3 regions of the Enterobacter sp. C4G1 genome follow, and region 2 is predicted to be linked to each of the others. Evidence: predicted binding sites of a transcription regulator. Region 2 holds the regulator's gene; each other region holds the start of a gene.
The links. Region 2 encodes Fur, which represses iron uptake genes when iron is present. Its sites were predicted from a motif close to ATAATAATGAGAACNACTATCAA; they were not measured.
Positions count from the first base shown of each region.

Region 1 (4,229 bases), 1.8 Mb from region 2:
GACTGGGCGGCTAAAGTCCGTCTCACTTTGCAGTATTGCCCTGGCCGCAGGTATCGCGCTACTTATCCAGGGGGCCTGCTACTGGCAACTTCTTGGACTGGAAAAACAACTCAGGAATACTCTGGCACAGCAATGGCAACGCTATATTCCGGAAAACCGACACAGCAGTAACGTGCGCGTCTGGCTGCCAAAGCAATTGCAACAACACTCTCCGGCGCCTTTCGCTCTCCTGCTACAAATACAGTCGGGTCTTGCCTCTTTCCCAGGCCTGGCGCTGGAAGGGGTGAGCTATAACTCACAGAAAAAATCATTACAGCTGTATCTCTATGCCAGCGATGAGAGCCAGGTACAGCAGTTTATAAAACAGGGCATAGCAGGCTTTTCATTGAAGATCGGCAAACACGAACAGGGACTGTGGACACTCAGCAATGATTAAACACACGCGGGACAAATTCCGGCAAAAAAGCCTTCATGAGCAACGATTCATCATCGTCTTGTGCGCATGTACCCTGAGCCTTTTTTTCTGGTTTGGTCTTTACCATCCACTCGGGCAGGCCATTGCGACACTTCAGACCCGGTGTGAAAGATTACAAAGAGAGACGGTGTGGCTCAGCGAACAGGTTAGTGCTGCGGGCCTCCTGCCCGACAAAAAACTGTCGGGAAAACCGGATGAGCTCATCAGGGGCAGCCTGAAAAAAGCCGGCGTATTCGCAACGATCCAGCAGGTCAATGCCAGTGAACTGGAGATCACCGCCAGCAACGTCAGCATAGAACGCTTTATGCAGTGGCTGGAAGAGGCGCAATTAAAACACGGGCTGCGCGTTGTAGCCGTGGAGTTTCATGCCAGCAAACAATCCTCCGGGATTATCACACTGACACGCCTGACTATTGGGGTGAAAAAGAATGGATAACGAATTAGTCGTACTGTTTCTCATCATCGGTCTGGCGGCGGGAAGTACGATGGGAATGGTCACCTGGCGGCTCCCATTAATGGTTTTACAGCAATATCAGCCTGATGATACGTCCTTCCGCTGTAATTTATGGCTACCGCCGTCACACTGCTGTCACTGCAAAACCCCGCTGGCCTGGTATGACAATATCCCTGTGTTTAGCTGGTTGCGCCTGAAAGGGAAGTGTCGCTATTGCGGCCTGCACGTTTCGTGGCGATATCCTGTTCTCGAAATCAGTAGTGCAATCATGGCGGTGCTTTGCTACATCCTTCACCCTGACGCACTGGTGTTGGCGCTGGGGCTCTTTCTCTATTTCTGGTTCGCTCTGGCCCTTAGTGTCATTGATTTCCGGCATTTATTACTGCCTGACCTACTGACCCTGCCCTTGCTTTGGCTCGGGCTGTTATTTAATGTCTTGTCGGGGATCGTATCTTGCGAAGATGCCATCCTGGGAGCCGTAGCCGGATATCTTCTGTTGTGGATGATTTACTGGATAATCTGGCTTATATGGCATAAAGAAGGGATGGGATTTGGGGATTTTAAACTGCTTGCGGCAACCGGTGCCTGGACCGGGTGGCAAAGTCTTCCGGTAATACTTTACACCGCATCCTTAGTCGGGATTGTCTATGGACTACTGTTGTGGCGTCGGAAAGGGCGCTACACCGGCGCCCTACCTTTCGGTCCGGCGCTGGCATTATGTGGCTGGGGTTACTTCTGCTGGCATACTTTGTAAGGCTATCCTTCTTCGCGGATCTGCGCCTGAAGATAGTTCTGGATACCGAGTTTATCGATGAGATCCAGCTCGGTCTCTAGCCAGTCGATATGGCCCTCTTCATCTGTCAGGATCTCAATCATCATGTCACGACTAACATAATCAAAGACGCTGTCGGCATAGGCGATAGCTTCACGCAGGTTTTTCGCCCCTTCTAACTCAAGCGCCAGATCGGAACGCAGCATTTCCTCAACATCTTCGCCGATGCGAAGTTTGCCAAGATCCTGAAGATTAGGGATACCTTCGAGAAAGAGAATACGCTCAATATACTTATCAGCGTGCTTCATCTCGTCGATAGATTCATGATATTCAACGTCATTAAGGCGTTTCAGGCCCCAGTTTTTGAACATTCTCGCATGGAGAAAATACTGGTTGATTGCGACAAGCTCATTTCCCAATAATTTATTGAGATAATTTATGATCTTAACATCACCTTTCATTATATAGTCCCTCCGCTTCCACTCATTGAAGCGTAGATCGGGCTACAGGGATGTCAAAAAAAAGAGTGTGACTCAGGCGATTTCTTTAAATTCCGGCATTTGCATTAACTCGTCCTGCATAACTTCTCGTGCCGCACGCGTGCATTTACCACATTGATTTCCAACGGGAATAAACTTGCGCAATTGCTGAAAAGACTGCGGATGAAACTGGCGTACGGCCTGACGTATCTTTTTATCGCTGATACCGTTACATAAACAAATGTACATAAGTGCTCCTGAATACTTTACACCTTAGATATTAAATGATTATGGTTATCATTACAATTCAATCTATAAATAAGACGAAGCTCAAGCACGTAGTGTAAGCATAACTTTTTATTTTATATCTAAAAAAAACCACCTACTCTATCCAAGTATAGTAGGTGGTCTTATTTAGATTAGTAACTTAGCTCTGGTATTACTTGAGCATATCTTCCGTTACAAGCATTTTCGCAATTGTGGCAGGATTTGGTGTGATACGCTGTACAATCACCGTTTCGCCCACTGAAAGAGTTGGCCCCTCGCGCCTTGCGGTAGTAACTCCATCTTTCGTCGATGATGACGCATAGTGGCATAATCCGTTGTCACAGCTAAACAGATAGCGGCCGTTAACTTCTCCACCTTGCGCCTTAATGACATAAGCGCTATTCGTTCCTACAGCAACTTTATCTGCCAAAAAGCCGACATACGTAATTGGCTTACCATTTTCTTTTTTCACCGCCAGAGACGTTACATCGGTACTACTTACTAGCGGATTGCTACCCTTCAACATGTCATCGGTAACGGTCAGCGTGGCCAATACTTCAGGGTTTGGGTTTGTCCGTTTAACCGTAATAACAGATCCAACATGGACGATATTGTCCACTGGGTAGGTGCGTAAAGCTGACTGTTCGCCATAATCCCAGCGGAAGCTATAATAGTTCTGACGACCCTCTGTGGAGAAATTATAATTCCCGTCAATTTCTACGCGGTAGTTATTAGAACCACTTAACTTGCTACTATCAAAGTTCACGTTCACATATTGATGACCGTCCTGGACATCTAAGTAAACGGCTTTCACATCCCCAACTAAATCGCCGCCAGTATCGCCTTTTGTAAACGGTGCAAATACTTCACTAAACGCATACTGCGGCGCCTGCTGTGCGGTTAAACCGCTGTGCTCTGGCGATACCTGCCCGGCGACACCCGGCTGGTCACGCATCATAGACCATGCACCAATCATACCCAGACCACGATCGGTGGCATCCTTCATCACCAGATTCGCATCTGACAGATAGAACACTTCACCCTGAACATCGTTGTAACCGATCATCGGGGTGGTGCCCATCATCGCGTTGATTTCAGCATCGGTCTTATCGGTGAAGATCTGCTTCAGCTGGCTGAACAGGTTCTCGATGGCAGATGTCGCGCACTTGCCGTGAATGTTCTGGCCTTCAGTACCATCGGACTGACAGATACTGTTGCCGTAGTCCATTGCCATCACGTTCACGCCCGCCAGCTCGACACCTTTAGCTTTCGCATCTTCCAGTACGTAAATACCTTCTGCGGTCAGACCGGTTGGCAGAATTGGCAGCGTATACCAGATGCCCACACTACGGCCTTCTGACTTCCAGGTATCCTGAACGGCTTTCACCGCTTCGTTACGACGGTTGATGGATTCATGATCCGCAACCCAGGTGCCTTCGATATCGAAGTCCAGTACGTTCAGATTCAGGTTTTCCACAATATCGTAGTAGTGCTGCTTCAGATCGTTGACATTCTTACAGGATGCCGCCAGCGGAGAGTTATTCGCCCCACCAATGGACACCATCACGTCGCCGCCAGCATCACGCAGTGCTTTGATTTTGCTGTATTGCGCGTAGTCGTTGATGTTGTACGCCGTCCCCCAGGTCGGGAGACAGGTTTCGGCATCTTTGCTGACCACAAACGCCATGGTGAAATGGGTTACCCCCTGGTTCTGCGCCAGGCTTGCCAGATCTGGCTGTGAGTTCAGGGTATAATCAACATATGGGGCATAAACATGTGCAG
Region 1 is NZ_JBQVVV010000001.1:632,762-636,990, forward strand. It holds gene gspL (type II secretion system protein GspL) at 1-436, shown strand, start outside; gene gspM (type II secretion system protein GspM) at 429-911, shown strand; gene ACT9TW_RS03115 (prepilin peptidase) at 904-1,683, shown strand; gene bfr (bacterioferritin) at 1,686-2,162, opposite strand; gene bfd (bacterioferritin-associated ferredoxin) at 2,235-2,429, opposite strand; gene ACT9TW_RS03130 (glycosyl hydrolase family 18 protein) at 2,620-4,229, opposite strand, start outside.
Region 1: the regulator Fur is predicted to act here: its motif matches at 2,465-2,487, upstream of bfd (bacterioferritin-associated ferredoxin).

Region 2 (4,229 bases):
TTTTCATCTTAATCCAGTGCGATATCTTATCTGAATACAAGTCGTTGGGATTATAAGGTCAAATCCCAACAGCGGATAGCGTCAAGCCAGGTTGGCGGCAAAAGTCAGATTAAACTGGATCCTTGCAGCCGGGCGGCAGAATGGTCAACATGATACCCTAACCTGACATACGTAAAAAAAGAACTTTGCCATGAAATTGAATACCCGAGCGCAATCTGCACAATCGCCGAACAATAATTCTCCCATCGTACTGGTTCACGGTCTTTTTGGCAGCCTGGATAACCTGGGTGTGCTGGCGCGGGATCTGGTTAGCGATCACGATATTTTGCAGGTAGATATGCGTAACCATGGTCTTTCAGGGCGCTCGCCAGAGATGACTTACGCCGCAATGGCGCAGGATCTTCTGGATACGCTTAAGGCGAACAACCTCGAAAAGGTGACGCTGATTGGGCATTCAATGGGAGGCAAAGCCGTTATGGCCCTGACCGCACTTGCGCCGGAGCACATTAACGGCCTGGTCGTAATAGACGTAGCGCCCGTGGATTATGACGTGCGTCGCCACGATGAGATCTTTGCCGCTATTAATGCAGTGACAGACGCCGGTGTTTCCACCCGCCAGCAGGCCGCAGCCATCATGCGCGACCATCTTAATGAAGAAGGTGTGGTGCAGTTTCTGCTGAAATCGTTTGTCGACGGCCAGTGGCGCTTCAACGTGCCGGTGCTGTGGGATCAATACTCAGAAATTGTCGGCTGGGAGCCGGTTGCGGCCTGGCAACACCCTACCCTCTTTGTGCGCGGCGGCAATTCGCCGTATGTCACCGAAGCCTGTCGCGATGAATTGATCAGACAGTTCCCCGAAGCCCGCGCGCATGTTATCGCCGGAGCCGGACACTGGGTTCATGCTGAAAAACCAGAAGCCGTGCTTCGCGCGATCCGCCGCTATCTCTCTGATACTACGAATTGATTAAAAAGACAGCGACTGGAAGCCTGCGGGCTTCCAGTCGTTGGCGTGCCGATGTGGGTGATGTATGATGGCGCGCTTATCGCCCGGGCAATAGCAGGGCGGCTTGTTTTCCCCCGAAGTCTCAAAATCATGGCCAAAGAACAAACGGACCGTACGACAATAGATCTGTTCGCGAATGAGCGTCGCCCGGGACGACCCAAGACAAATCCGCTTTCGCGCGATGAACAGCTGCGTATTAATAAACGCAACCAGCTTAAACGCGATAAAAATCGTGGGCTTAAGCGTGTCGAACTGAAACTCAACGCCGATGCCGTTGATGCACTCAACGAGCTTGCCAGCGCCCGCGACATCAGCCGCAGCGAGCTGATTGAAGAGATGTTGATCGCGCAACTCGAAAAATTGCACAGCAAGGCATAAGTCAGAAAACTCCCTTTCTCACCCTTTTCATGTAGCACAGAGTGCAGTCCTGCGCGATAGCTGTTTCCGCAGGGTTGTCTGTTCTGCTATTATTGCCCTTATCCGTGGACAAATTGCGCCACCATACCATTAAGTTTCAAGAGGTTATTTTACTCATGGCAATCATCGGCATTTTCTTCGGCAGTGATACCGGCAATACCGAAAATATCGCAAAAAACATTCAAAAACAGCTCGGTAAAGATGTTGCCGATGTGCATGACATTGCCAAGAGCAGCAAAGAAGATCTCGAAGGCTATGACATCCTGCTGCTGGGTATTCCAACCTGGTACTACGGCGAAGCGCAGTGCGACTGGGACGATTTCTTCCCGACTCTGGAAGAGGTTGATTTCAACGGTAAGCTGGTTGCGCTGTTCGGTTGTGGCGATCAGGAAGATTACGCAGAATATTTCTGTGACGCGCTGGGCACCATCCGCGACATCATTGAACCACGCGGCGCAGCTATCGTGGGTCACTGGCCGACAGCGGGTTACCACTTCGAAGCCTCTAAAGGCCTGGCCGACGACGATCACTTTGTGGGTCTGGCCATCGATGAAGACCGCCAGCCAGAACTGACTGCAGAACGCGTTGAAAAATGGGTTAAACAGGTCCGCGAAGAACTGAACCTGGACGACATCCTTAACGCCTGATAATGAGCGGCGCAACTTCGGTTGCGCCCGCTTGACCGGGTCAAACCGATTAAATTAATTGCTACAAACTTTTAACTTTTTCGTTCAGACCTGTACAATATCCCCCTGGTAATACGTGGGTGCCATCGAACAAGTTTGTTGGTGATACCACGTTTTTATAAGCATACTTTGCTTGAGACTTGCAGTTTTCATTTAGACATGGCAGTTCTATAATGATACGCATTATCCCAAGTGCATTCTCTGTCACTTCTTCCTTAGAAGTGAATCGTTTAGCAACAGGACAGATTCCGCATGACTGACAACAACACCGCATTAAAGAAGGCTGGCCTGAAAGTTACGCTTCCTCGGTTAAAAATCCTTGAAGTGCTTCAGGGACCAGACAATCACCATGTCAGTGCGGAAGACCTTTATAAGCGTCTTATCGACATGGGTGAAGAAATTGGGCTGGCGACCGTTTATCGCGTGCTGAACCAGTTTGATGACGCGGGCATTGTTACCCGTCATAACTTCGAAGGCGGTAAATCTGTTTTCGAACTGACTCAGCAACACCATCACGATCACCTGATCTGCCTCGACTGTGGCAAGGTCATTGAATTTAGTGATGACTCTATCGAAGCGCGCCAGCGTGAAATCGCGGCCCGTCATGGCATCCGTCTGACCAACCACAGCCTGTACCTGTACGGCCACTGTGCGGAAGGCGATTGCCGCGAAAATGATCACGCGCACGACGCGAAGTAAGTACTCTTTTCATACTCTGAGCCAGCCGAAAGGTTGGCTTTTTTTTGCCAGTTATTTGGCATAAAAAAAGCCCGGTAAGCGTAGCGCCACCGGGCATGATAACAGCGAGTTAATTACTGTTATTACTACGGATCTCTTTCCAGATCTGATCGCAACGCTTCGCCACTTCCTGATCGTTTCCGGTTTTACGCGCCTGGATACAGGCCTGGTAATCCATCACGCGGACGTTTTCCTGAGTTGCGAACTGCTCATGCGCCTTCTCTTTCTTCAGCACATTAAGCACGCTCTGGCAGGCTTCGATTTTCTCTGGCGAGCCTTCAGCTGTATTAATACAGGCGCTGTAAGCCTCTTTCAGACGTGAGTCCTCTTTTGGTGCCTGAGTCTGCGCACAAGCCACCAGCCCCGATGCCAGCATCGCGACGATTATGATTTTTTTCATCATTTTCAGTCTCCATTCCGGCGGAACTTAACCCGCCGGTCTGTTCATCAGAAGATTGTGAACGGGGCAATCACCATGAATTTCACGTCACGTTCATCCTGGAAGATGTTGCCGTAACCGCCCGCGTAACTTGGGATATCGGAGTGGTTGTCGTATTGAGTGAAGTGCAGTTTGAACATCGTGCCTTTCGCGCGACCATCCTGAAGGGTGTAAATCGCATCCAGGCTGTAAGAGGACTCTTTCAGACGATAGTTCGGGTCGTAGTACGCGTCTGGTGTGGCCATATCGCCAGGTTTTGCATCCCATGCGTAAGCGTAGGAAGCCCCCACCGCCCAGCCCGGCAGATTCCAGTTTTTCAGGTCATACATGGCACCGAAGAAGACGGCTTTTTCGCCATCGGCGTTGAAGTCTGAACGGTTATCCCACCAGATATCCAGACGACCATTAGAGGACGCATAGGTTGGGGTCATACGTTGCAGGAAGTAACCCTGCTGGCCTTCAGCCTTCACCCATGTCCCTTCAAGACGTAAATCGACCTGGCCCACTTTGTAGCCGAAGGTTAAAGCCTGCAACCACGCCGTGCCGTCGTATATATCGTTTACCGTACCGCTGCTGGCTTTGTCGCGCGTACCGTAGAACTGATAGCTGGTGCTCAACGGGCTGCCCGCAATATCAAACTTGTAGCTTGCTTTGGCAAAATACTGGTCGATATAGCCTTCAGCCTGACCAAATGCGGCTTCAAGAACCAGGTCGTTTTTGAAATCGTACTTCGCACCCAGCGAGTGAAGATAATCAACTTTGGTTTTTTTATCGTTCTGGTAAAACTTATCCATCTCAATATGCCACGGCGCTTTATACTCGTTGGTCCACATATACGAGAAGCTCAGTGCGCCCGCATCGCCGTAGTCAAAATTCGCGCCAGCTTCTGCACCCTGATAAGTACCTGGCATAAAGCTCCAGTGTGGCGCTAACAGCGTTTGTCCGG
Region 2 is NZ_JBQVVV010000001.1:2,395,894-2,400,122, reverse strand. It holds gene seqA (replication initiation negative regulator SeqA) at 1-7, opposite strand, end outside; gene ybfF (esterase) at 191-964, shown strand; gene ybfE (LexA regulated protein) at 1,094-1,381, shown strand; gene fldA (flavodoxin FldA) at 1,537-2,067, shown strand; gene ACT9TW_RS11515 (ryhB-regulated fur leader peptide) at 2,280-2,366, shown strand; gene fur (ferric iron uptake transcriptional regulator) at 2,359-2,805, shown strand; gene chiQ (ChiQ/YbfN family lipoprotein) at 2,915-3,244, opposite strand; gene chiP (chitoporin ChiP) at 3,292-4,229, opposite strand, start outside.

Region 3 (4,229 bases), on a different contig from region 2:
GGGCGTTGGTGGCCGTAGGCATGATTTTCACCAGCCCGCGATAGCTGTTCTGGCTGTGCCCGGCGGAGATCCCTTTCGAGATAATCGTTGATTTGGTGTTTTTACCAATGTGGATCATCTTGGTGCCGGTATCCGCCTGCTGGCGTCCGCTGGTGAGCGCCACAGAATAAAACTCACCGATGGAGTTATCTCCACGCAGAATGCAGCTTGGGTACTTCCAGGTGATCGCAGAGCCGGTTTCCGACTGGGTCCAGGACATTTTGCTGTTTTCGCCTTCGCACAGCGCGCGCTTGGTGACGAAGTTCAGGATGCCGCCGGTGTTACCATCGCCCGGGAACCAGTTTTGCACGGTGGAGTATTTCACTTCGGCGTCTTTGTGGATGATGACTTCCACCACTGCCGCGTGCAGCTGATAGCTGTCACGAACCGGAGCAGAACAGCCTTCGATGTAGCTGACGTAGCTTCCCTCATCGGCAATCAGGATCGTGCGTTCGAACTGGCCGGTTTTTTCGGCGTTGATGCGGAAATAGGTCGACAGCTCCATCGGGCAGCGCACGCCTTTTGGCACGTAAATAAAGGTGCCATCGGACGCTACCGCAGCGTTGAGCGCGGCAAAAAAGTTATCGTTACCCGGTACAACCGTCCCCAGGTACTTCTTCACCAGATCGGGGTGTTCGTGGATGGCTTCGCCAAACGAGCAGAAGATAATGCCCTGCCCGGCCAGCTTTTCACGGTAGGTGGTGGCAACTGAAACGGAGTCAAAAATGGCATCAACCGCCACCTCTTTACCTTCCCGCACCGGCACGCCCAGCTGATTAAATGCCTCTTCGACTTCTTTGCTCAGGAAGCTGTTCTCGGCACCGGTTTGCTGTACGGCTCCCGGCTGCGAGGCGCAGGTATCATCACAACTGCCGCAGGATGGCGCGGAGTAGTAGCTGTAATCCTGATAGTTCAGCTTGTCATAGTGCGCTTTTAGCCAGTGTGGCTCTTCCATTTCAAGCCAGGCACGGAAAGCATTCAGACGGAACTCAAGCATCCACTCCGGCTCATTACGCTTGGCCGAAATCGCGCGGATGACATCTTCATTGATGCCTTTTGCCAGTTCATCTGTTTGCAGGTGGGTGAAGAACCCCTCTTTATAGTTGAGGTGCCCGCCGCTCCAGGTGTTGACATCATCAGTTGCTTCAGTATTACGAGACATAGTACCGCCTATACGCCAAAGCTTTCGCCGCAGCCGCATTCGTTCTGGGCTTTCGGGTTATGAAATTTAAAGAGCTGGTTTAACCCTTCGCGAACGTAGTCGACTTCAGTTCCGTCGATAAAGGGCATGACCTGTAGCGCGACGTACAGTTTCGCGCCATCGGTTTCAAATACCAGGTCGTCTTTTGCGGGTTCCGTGACGGTATCCAGCACGTAGCCGAAGCCTGCACAACCGGTCTGCTTAACGCCTAAGCGCACGCCGAGGATCCCGGTTTGTTTAGCCACCAGCTCGTGAATATGTGCCGCAGCCGCTGACGTTAGCGTTAAACCACGCCAGGCAAAGTCGGCAGGATTGAAGGTTTCTGAATGCAATTCCATAGGTCCACCTCATGTATTGAGCCACCAGGGCATAACATCATGTTAGTGATAACGATTATCACTTCAACCCCCTGACAGCAGGGGCTTTCCGCTAAATCGCCCTTTTTGGCTACTTTTATTAAGCATAGACCCTGTTGCGACAGGCCGGAGGGATGGATTTAATTGTTCAATACATTGATAAATAATGCATTTAACATTCTAAATAGACGTACAGGTGGGAATGAAGAAATATGTATCGAAAATACCTATTTATAGGATAGATTTTTTAATTTCTACTAAATCAGTCGATTACATTAAAATCAGCAACTTAAGATTTTGGGGATGCGGACAATATCGGACAATTTATCGCTCCCCAATTTACCCCCACGTAGTTCCTTCCAGTTACTGCCACCATGGCGGCCCGGTATAGGAGGCTCGCGCGACCACAGCCACAGCGGAAAGCAGCATCAGGTCGATCATTCCGGCATGCCGCGACAGAAAATACAGGATAGTTTGTTGGTGAGGCATTTTATTCTGTCCATAAACAAGCCTCGGCAGATACCGAGGCTTGTTATTGTTCGCTTTTTAAAGCCCACTTTCCGCTGCGGCCTTTTCCCGGGCAATAGCTCCGGTATTGAAAATTGGGTGCTCGTGATTGTTCGTTACGTCACGAACGCGGTAGATTTTCCATGCATCATCTTCACGACGAAGAAAAACTTCAAGGTGTATGCTTCTCCCGTCACCCGCCCCCTCAATGACCTGGACCACTTCACCGTTTAAAAATGGCCTTGCGTTTTCCACTCGTAACGCAGCTACCCATTCACGAGAGTAATCCTGGGTATACGTAAAATAGTCAGACTCTATTAACTCCTGTTCAGAGATTTCCTGAATGGCATCAATGCGAGCAATAGTATCAGCAGAAACATATTTACGTAGTTCGTCGGCAGGGTAAAGCCTGGTTTCATCGCTGCCGAATACGGAAAGATAGGATTTATAAAATGATTCAGTAGCGTCTTTTGCGCCCTGATCTTGATTGGCAGCTGAAGTGCATCCCACCAGCAAAATAACGAATGATAAAAATATCCTTTTCATCAACGCATCCTGTAAATTTTAAAAGGTGGTTGCATTTTTCTGTACCCAGGCCCCGGATACATGCTTTTTTGAACAAAGTCTGAAATCCACTGCGTGCCATCATACATGGTCATATGACCTATGCCATTTCCGCCGGGATAAGGCTGTATCACAGCCACATCGCCAGAAATTAAAGTTGAACCGGGCGGCAGTTCACTGAATCCAGCACGTAATAATTCCGCCCCATAATCTTTTGCATAATCTGTGTTCGGTACCTTAACACCTCCAGCCAGGATGGCCAAGGCGGGTAAACTTAGCACATTCACTATGAGATCGCCCCAGAGCGTGTGAACGGAGATACGAAACTGCGGCTTCTTTATTCCAACTCATTCTTAGTTCCTTTAAGTAAGTAAGAGCGGAATTATCACGTTAACCATTAAAGTGTTGTGGGATTAAAAATGCTGTTCTGAATAATTAGATCGCGATATGACTGGGGCTCTGATGCAATGCATCTTTATGAATATCCGGGGAGACTTTTGCGTATGACCAAAGAAAGCCCAGTTGATATTGTTCACGCTCATTTCGCCATAGACGGAGGGGCGCTCCGTCTCCTGTAATCAAAGCAGGCTAAATATAATCGCCGGGATAGTCATATCTTTGGTGAACTCCGCCAGCGCCTCGGTATTCTCCCGGAAATGCTGCAACATCCTATCTACCGCGTCTGATTCATCCTTTGCCTCGGTATCAAACGGCAATCTATGAAATCCTTCGGCCTTGAGACTTTTTGCGCGTTCGGCGGTGAGTGTCTTTTTCTCATAAACATTGACAGCAATATCATTCATATAGAACAGCCAGGTTTTCATCGTGTTTTCCTTACGCCCTATCCGGTCAGAACCCTTTCTGCACATCAGATTATTCATCATATCCGAAATGATTTTTACCCAATAGCTCCTGGAATTTAGCTGACGAATCATCGTCAGATTTGACGAATTCACTGCCGACGACAGACCCGACATCGAAATAAATGCCCATATGACAACCTTTTCAGATTTGGCACGGATCCTGCTAATGACGCTAACGGGACTGGGTTAACCAGTTAAACATCTCTTCATTTATTAACAGGTCTGTTATTGATGAAAAAAATCGCAAGCGTCTGCCCTTACTGTGGTGCAGGCTGCAAATTAAACCTTGTCGTTGAAAATAACCGCATTATCCGTGCCGAAGCCGCCGATGGCGTAACAAACCAGGGCACGCTGTGTCTGAAAGGCTTTTACGGCTGGGATTTCCTTAACGACACCCGTCTGCTGACTCCTCGCTTAACGCAACCGATGATCCGCTACCATAAAGGAGAAGCGTTCACCCCCGTTACCTGGGAAGAAGCCATTCGCTACACCGCCCACAAACTGAAAAGCATTAAAGAACAGTTCGGCCCACGGTCGATCATGACTACCGGTTCCTCTCGCGGGACAGGCAATGAGACGAACTACGTGATGCAAAAATTTGCCCGGGCGGTGCTTAACACCAACAACGTAGACTGCTGCGCGCGTGTCTGCCACGGCCCTTCCGTTGCAGGCCTACAGGAGACGCTTGGCAATGGTGCC
Region 3 is NZ_JBQVVV010000002.1:229,062-233,290, reverse strand. It holds gene sufB (Fe-S cluster assembly protein SufB) at 1-1,201, opposite strand, end outside; gene sufA (Fe-S cluster assembly scaffold SufA) at 1,210-1,578, opposite strand; gene ACT9TW_RS14930 (hypothetical protein) at 1,960-2,085, opposite strand; gene ACT9TW_RS14925 (YbjP/YqhG family protein) at 2,143-2,649, opposite strand; gene ACT9TW_RS14920 (hypothetical protein) at 2,649-2,954, opposite strand; gene ACT9TW_RS14915 (hypothetical protein) at 3,246-3,491, opposite strand; gene fdhF (formate dehydrogenase subunit alpha) at 3,762-4,229, shown strand, end outside.
Region 3: the regulator Fur is predicted to act here: its motif matches at 1,618-1,640, upstream of sufA (Fe-S cluster assembly scaffold SufA).